2 regions of the Paenibacillus sp. J31R30 genome follow, and region 1 is predicted to be linked to the other one. Evidence: riboswitches for the same ligand, from Rfam matches in the RefSeq annotation. Region 1 holds a riboswitch; the other holds the start of a gene.
The links. A riboswitch is a leader RNA that binds a small molecule or an ion and turns the genes downstream of it on or off. The one in region 1 is predicted to bind ZMP and ZTP.
Positions count from the first base shown of each region.

Region 2: it holds a riboswitch for ZMP and ZTP, as region 1 does, so the genes downstream of both, rpiB (ribose 5-phosphate isomerase B) here and AC58QO_RS15045 (GNAT family N-acetyltransferase) in region 1, are expected to answer to the same signal.

Region 1 covers NZ_JCAUAV010000003.1:703,894-707,308, reverse strand. The annotation lists gene AC58QO_RS15050 (GNAT family N-acetyltransferase) at 1-274, opposite strand, end outside; gene AC58QO_RS15045 (GNAT family N-acetyltransferase) at 271-1,395, opposite strand; ZMP/ZTP riboswitch at 1,444-1,524, opposite strand; gene AC58QO_RS15040 (LysE/ArgO family amino acid transporter) at 1,595-2,203, opposite strand; gene AC58QO_RS15035 (aminoglycoside phosphotransferase family protein) at 2,236-3,153, opposite strand; gene AC58QO_RS15030 (DUF3221 domain-containing protein) at 3,181-3,415, opposite strand, start outside.
Region 2 covers NZ_JCAUAV010000011.1:167,412-170,826, forward strand. The annotation lists gene glyA (serine hydroxymethyltransferase) at 1-715, opposite strand, end outside; gene AC58QO_RS26995 (TIGR01440 family protein) at 749-1,354, opposite strand; gene rpiB (ribose 5-phosphate isomerase B) at 1,371-1,829, opposite strand; ZMP/ZTP riboswitch at 1,934-2,014, opposite strand; gene AC58QO_RS27005 (low molecular weight protein arginine phosphatase) at 2,113-2,685, opposite strand; gene AC58QO_RS27010 (manganese efflux pump MntP) at 2,749-3,309, opposite strand.

The sequences.
Region 1 (3,415 bases):
CATATAGTTCTCCACCATAATTAAATTCTTTATTTCGATTTCTCCCGCCATTTGAAAAACCGACGATCTCACCAGCCTCGTTTTCTGCTACGAATATTTGTTCATTTTCGTTCAGATTTTCAAATGTCCATATCCAATTCTTTACTCGCTTATTAACGGTAATATTGGACAAGTACTCATCGGAAATAATACCTTTATAGGTCGTTTTCCAACTCTCAACATGGATAAAAGCAATGTCTTCAATATCTTTCTTACACGCTTCTCTTATTTTCATTGGGTTCCCCCTACGTTCCTAATCTCACGTTCATATAAATTCGCACTCCAGCCGCGGCCATCATATCTCCCACGGTAAGTCATATTCAAACTGCGGTAATACTCATTCAAGGTTGGATTATCCGCCATACAGTCCAATCGCAGCCAAGCTTTGCCTTTCTCTTTCAGGTAGGCTTCCGCCCACGACAGCATCCGGCTGCCGTGCCCTTGCCCCTTATACTTTCGCGCAACGACTAAACGGTGTACATAACCGGCGTCCTCATGAAACATATCTCCCCAAATCTCTTCATACTGCCAATGTATAGACAAACAGCCCATAATCTCACCATTCAGACAAGCGACAAACACTTCATTTTCCTGGATAAAATGTGCGATATACGCTCTCGTAAACGTATCTTCACGCCACTGTGTGAATCCCTTGGTTGCACATATCCATTCGGCTGCTTCCACATAGAGTAGTTGTATGATTTCTAAATCGTCACTCTGAGCTTTTCTTATTACAAAGTCCTTCCGCGGCTGCAATTCGGCCAACTCGTTTTTTTGCCAATGATATTCGATCCTTGAAGCCGTTGCAAGCGCCCTCTCTTCACCAAATAATCTAGATACGACATGAAGTGCAGCATCGAACCCCGCGGTTACCCCTGCGGACATGACGATCTTGCCGTTATCGACGTATCGGACTTCCTCAACAATAGTAGCACTGGATGGCACTAATTCTCGCAATAAATCAAATGCGTTGCGATTAGTCGTCACCCGTAGTCCATCCAACAAGTTAGCTTTTGCCAGGAAAAGCGCACCTGTGCACACAGATAAAATAAGTTCAGCATGGTGCGAAACAGCTCTAATCCAGTTCGTAATCATTTCATTGTTCATTGCAGTCCGCGAGCCTAAACCACCGGGTACAATCAAAATATCAGGTACTGGACAATTCTCAAAGCTGAATTTGGGGAAAAGCGTAAGTCCACTGACCGTTTGAACAGGTCTCTGAGCTTCTTCTACCGTGAATACATTGAAATCTTTGCCCCAATTACTCGACACGGCGAAAACATCGTACGGACCTGCAATATCTAACAGATCTACCCTTTCATAAATAAGGACTGCCACATGCCTAGCTCGTTCCATTGAAAATGCCTCCTTTAAAATAAAAAAAGCATTTGATCCAATGATCAAATACTTTGCCCAGGCGAACGGCTGTTATGGAATATGTGCTCCCCCGTAGTGATCTACGTTTCGCCAGTTACACATACCAAATATTACCTTCATTATATTCGGAAGAATTCAAGAAAATCAAGTGAAATTCTTGAGCGTACCTTACTTATCATTAGATTAATTGTGAGATTAAATAAATGGAAGTTCCCCACATTATGAGGGCGGAAGCTTTATTTAGAAAAGTTATAAATGTTCTTGATTTATCTAATTTCCCAACTTGTCTGCCTACTAACGCAAGCGCTGCAAACCATATCCATGAGACTAATATACAAGCGACGGCAAAAACAAGTTTTTCCTTCCCAGCATAGTGGATTGAGCTTGTTCCGATAACACCGATTGTGTCCAAGATCGCATGTGGGTTTAATAACGAAACGGAAGCGGCGAAAGCGATTTGCTTCTTAGGCGATAGCGCTTTTTCTTCGGATTGGCTTGAGGCAGGTTTACTCTTCCATGTAACGAACCCCATATAAATAAGGAATAATATACCTAATACAAACAGAACGGTTTTAATCATAGGCAGTGTAACGATAATGACTGATATGCCCAAAATAGCTAACGAAATAAGAGCCGTATCACACAAGGAAGCGGTAATAACGACTGGCAACGCCCGAATAAATCTTGGTTGTGTCACACCTTGATTAAATACAAATACATTCTGAACACCTAACGGCAAGATAAGTCCTGCTGATAAAAGAATTCCTTGAAAGATAGCCGAAAGCATGATGTTGTTCTCCTACTCCTATCTAATAAACGTTAATTAGGACCTACGAACTGCCCATACTCACTTAGAACCTCATCAATCGTACGTCTTGAAATGGCGGACAGCCCTGGGTTTGTGTCTATGTAATATGCATAAGCGATCAAACCAAAAGATAGCGCCCAGCCGCGACCTCTCGACCAGGTCTCTTCATCGTTTGTAAGCAAGGTGCGGAGTAGTTTGCGGCCGTCAGCCGAGAGAAATGTCCATGCAACCATAAGGTCACAGGCAGGATCTCCTACACCTAACGTGCCAAAATCGATCACCGAGCTTAGTTTTCCCTGCTCGATTAACAGATTCCCTGGATGAAGATCCCCATGGAGCCAAACGGGTTTCCCCTGCCATACCGGCGTTTGCAGGGCCTGTTCCCAAACAGCAGTTGCCGCATCCGTGTCGATGATGCCTCTCAAGTTGGCGATTGCCTCTCTGACCGCTGCATCACGCATGGCGAGTGGCACACCTCTGCCAGAATTGTGCGAAACGGGTGCAGGACCATCCGTGGTATCGATGAGTTGAATAGCATGAACGAAATGCGCTAATTCTGTCGCTGCTTGGTGTTGGCTATCGAGTGTAGCCATCGTTGCGTTCTCGCCTTCAAGCCACCGATAGACGGACCAGTGCCACGGGTATCCTTCGGTGGGTGCAGGTACCCCCTTTGCGAGCGGTACAGGGATAGGCAGGGGTAAATGCTGAGCTAACATTGGCAGCCAACGTTGCTCTTTCTCCACTTGCCCGATTGCCCAATCCGCATGTGGTAATCGGACCGCCATGTCATCGCCAAGACGATAAATGGCATTGTCTGTACCTGCTGAGTCAACTGCCTGAAGACGCAAGTGTGCCCATTGTGGAAATTGTGAAGCGATCAACTGCTGTACGAGTCTTACGTCAATATCCAGCACATTAACTTGGCTCATTCATACACTACCTTTCACCTATCGCATCTAACCGTCGATAACGATCTTTGTCACAAATTTCTCCGTACCGAAATCATATCCTGCGAACCACATTTTCACCTGTTTACCGACTGTGATGTCAGTGAATTGTGCTGTATTGCTCCCCTTCCTGAGTTGGGCAAATGGAAGAAGTTTATATTGCACCCCATCTACTTCAATGGTGCGCTCTGTGTTTACTCCCTCGCCTTTTGTGACAATGCCAGTGACCTTACCGCTTGTATCA
Region 2 (3,415 bases), on a different contig from region 1:
TAAGAATCATACCGCCGCGAGGACCGCGAAGTGTTTTGTGTGTTGTGGTTGTTACGAAATGTGCATGTGGCACTGGGTTCGGGTGCAAGCCAGCCGCAACTAGACCAGCGATATGCGCCATATCGACGAAGAACAATGCGCCTACATCGTTAGCGATAGATGCTAAAGCTTCGAAATCAATCGTACGCGGGTACGCACTTGCACCAGCTACTAGCATGCGAGGCTTATGTTTGAAAGCTGCTTTGCGAACATCGTCATAGTCGATGCGGAAATCTTTTTCGCTTACACCGTAAGCTACGAAGTTGTAAAGAATACCGGAAGCATTTACAGGGCTACCATGTGTTAAGTGGCCACCATGCGCAAGGTTCATACCAAGAACCGTGTCACCAGGGTTTAGCGCAGCTAAGTAAACAGCCATGTTCGCTTGTGCACCGGAGTGAGGTTGAACGTTCGCGTGCTCAGCACCGAAAAGCTCTTTCGCGCGGTCACGAGCGATGTCTTCCACGATGTCTACGTACTCACAGCCACCATAGTATCTTTTGCCTGGGTAGCCTTCCGCGTATTTGTTCGTAAGTACAGTACCCATAGCTTCAAGGACTGCTTGGCTCACGATGTTCTCGGAAGCGATTAGCTCAATTTTGTCGCGTTGACGGCCTAGCTCAAGGTTCATAGCTTCTACGATTTTCGGATCTTGTTTGCTCAAAAAGTTTGTCATAGGGAATTCCTCCTAAGGATGTTAGATAAAATATTAGCAATCTGCATCAGGTGCAGCTTGTTGATAAAGTTGATCCGCCAGCTCAGCGGAGTACACAGCTCTAGTACCACCGATCAGCTTCGGCCGAGTGAATGCCATCGTGACATAAGCCTGGCCAATATGGCGAACTGGCGGCCTTGCGGGAACAGCGACTCTGCGCAGATGCATGCCGATCAGCGTGGAGCCAATATCGATGCCCGCATGCGCCTGAATCGTCTCAACAACGACCGGTTTCGCGAGGTGTCTGTACGCGTAGGAAGCCATGGAGCCCCCGGCCTTCGGCACGGGAATCACGGAGACGGGCTCAAGCTGCGGCGCTAGCGTCAGCAGCTCTTCCTCCACAACCAGCGCACGATTCAGATGCTCGCAGCATTGATAAGCCGCATGCAGCCCGAACTCGCCGCAGATACGCGCAACCGTCTCAAAAATCGGCTTCGCCGCATCCAGCGTACCCGATGTACCAATCCGATGCCCGAGAATTTCACTCGTGCTCGTGCCGATCACCAAGATGTTGCCGGGACGCAGGCTGCCAACTGTAATCAGCTCACGCAGGTTCGCTTCCAAAGCTTCTGCTATAGGTTCATACATAGAATCTGTCATTGTGGCTCCCTCATCTCTAGGGATGTACCGTGAAACGATCTTCGATGCTCTGTACTTTGTTAATACGATTCTTGTGGCGGACACCTTCTGAGAACTCGGTTTCCAGCCAAATTTTCACGATTTCTTCCGCTACGCCAGGACCAACTACACGCTCACCCATCGCTAGCACGTTCGTATCATTATGTTCACGCGTCGCTTTCGCTGAGAAAAGATCGTGCACAAGTGCACAGCGGATTCCCGGAACTTTATTGGCAGCAATGGACATCCCAATGCCAGTTCCACAAAGCAGAATCCCTTTATCTGCGTCTCCCGAAACGACTTTTTCGCAAACTTGAAGTGCATAATCTGGGTAATCGACGGAGTCGCCGCAGCTGCATCCGAAATCAATCACTTGATGACCTAATGATTCAATAAAAGGAATGATAACATCTTTCAAACGATAGCCTGCATGATCAGCACCTAAAGCAATTTTCATGAATAGAACGCTCCTTTTGACTTGTTCGAATTCGACCATCCTATTATATCCCAAAGCTCACCAAAAACGAAAAAAAGAGCGCACACGCTAGAAAACGCGCGTTGCTCTTTTGCCCAGGCGACCGGCCGTATAGCTCAATGCTCCATTGTGGTTAATCCCACTCGTCGCCAGTTACATTGAGTCTTGCTTGTTACTTGTATTTTATCGCATTCCCAGCGATGTGTAAAGCTATATTGACCTATCTCATGCAAGTGAAGACAGAGTTATAGGCTTGCTGTTGATTTTAGCGTAATTTTCTCACCAATTTATCTAAGCTCCGACCAATTTCCTCGGCAGTGTACCGGTAATCGGCCAGCGACCCGCCATAGGGATCCGAAATATCGTAATCGGGGATCGAATTTTCCAGCGTATACATGCGGCTTCTTTCTTCCACGGATACGGTCTGAGATAGCGCCTGTTTGAGCTGAAGCTCTGTCGCAAGCTGCTCCCGTTCTTCAATCGCCTTCAGAATACGAGCATCGTCTTCCACATACTCTTTGAGCGTATACGTCTTCTCGACCGCATGAGGATAACGTTGAATGACTGTACGCTTATGCCCCGTCGTCATCGTCAAGATCAGATCAGCCCAATCCACATCCGCCGCGCCAATCGCTAGAGAATTGATAGATTCCTTAAAGCCCGCTTCGTGAAGAAGCGACTGGCTGTTTCTCGAGATCGGACCACCCGTCATCGCAGATACACCTGCTGAACGAACCTCCGCCGCAAGCCCCTCTTGATGCACCCTCATACGCAGCAAACCTTCAGCTAACGGACTGCGGCACGTATTTCCTGTACAGACAAATAGAATTCGCAACATGAAATCCTCCCGATATAAGCATTTTAAACCTTATTATTTCAAAAGCTAACTCCCCATATTGTATCATAGTAAAAACTTGATCCCAAACCCTAATAGGATGAGTCCGCCGAATGCCTCGCCATATTCCCCAACCCAACCGCTAACCCGTCTGCCTAGCAATAGGCCAGCTATCGAAAGCAATCCGCCAAACAGACCGAAGATGAGCACTGTAAGCACGATGTCCGTAGCAAACATCCCCAGAGAAACGCCCACAGAGAACGAATCTATACTAACACTAAGGGCGAAAATGATAAGCCCCCATAACGTTCGATGATCGAAAGCCGTTGCTTCTTCCCCTCGTATCGAGCTATACACCATATGCGCGCCGAGCAAAATAAGTAAACATCCCCCTGCAGCTGTCGCAACGTTCCCCAGAAGGAGCGAGACATACTGTCCCATAAACATGCCCATAAGTGGCATAAGCACGTGGAAAATGCCGATCACAATGCTGATTTTCAAAATATCCAACAAACGAATGCCCTTCATTCCTATGCCAATTCCTAACGAAAAAGCATCTAGGCCCAAAGCAATCGCCATTATTCCAATTGTCATGAGTTGCCCAACTTGTACCCCAGATGCGAGCATAGCACGATCCCCCTTGTCCACGATTCTTTCTCAAGATATGCGGACAAACTGGGAATCATGCTAGTCACAATAAACGGCTACGCCGTCCTGCTTGGACTTCTCACAG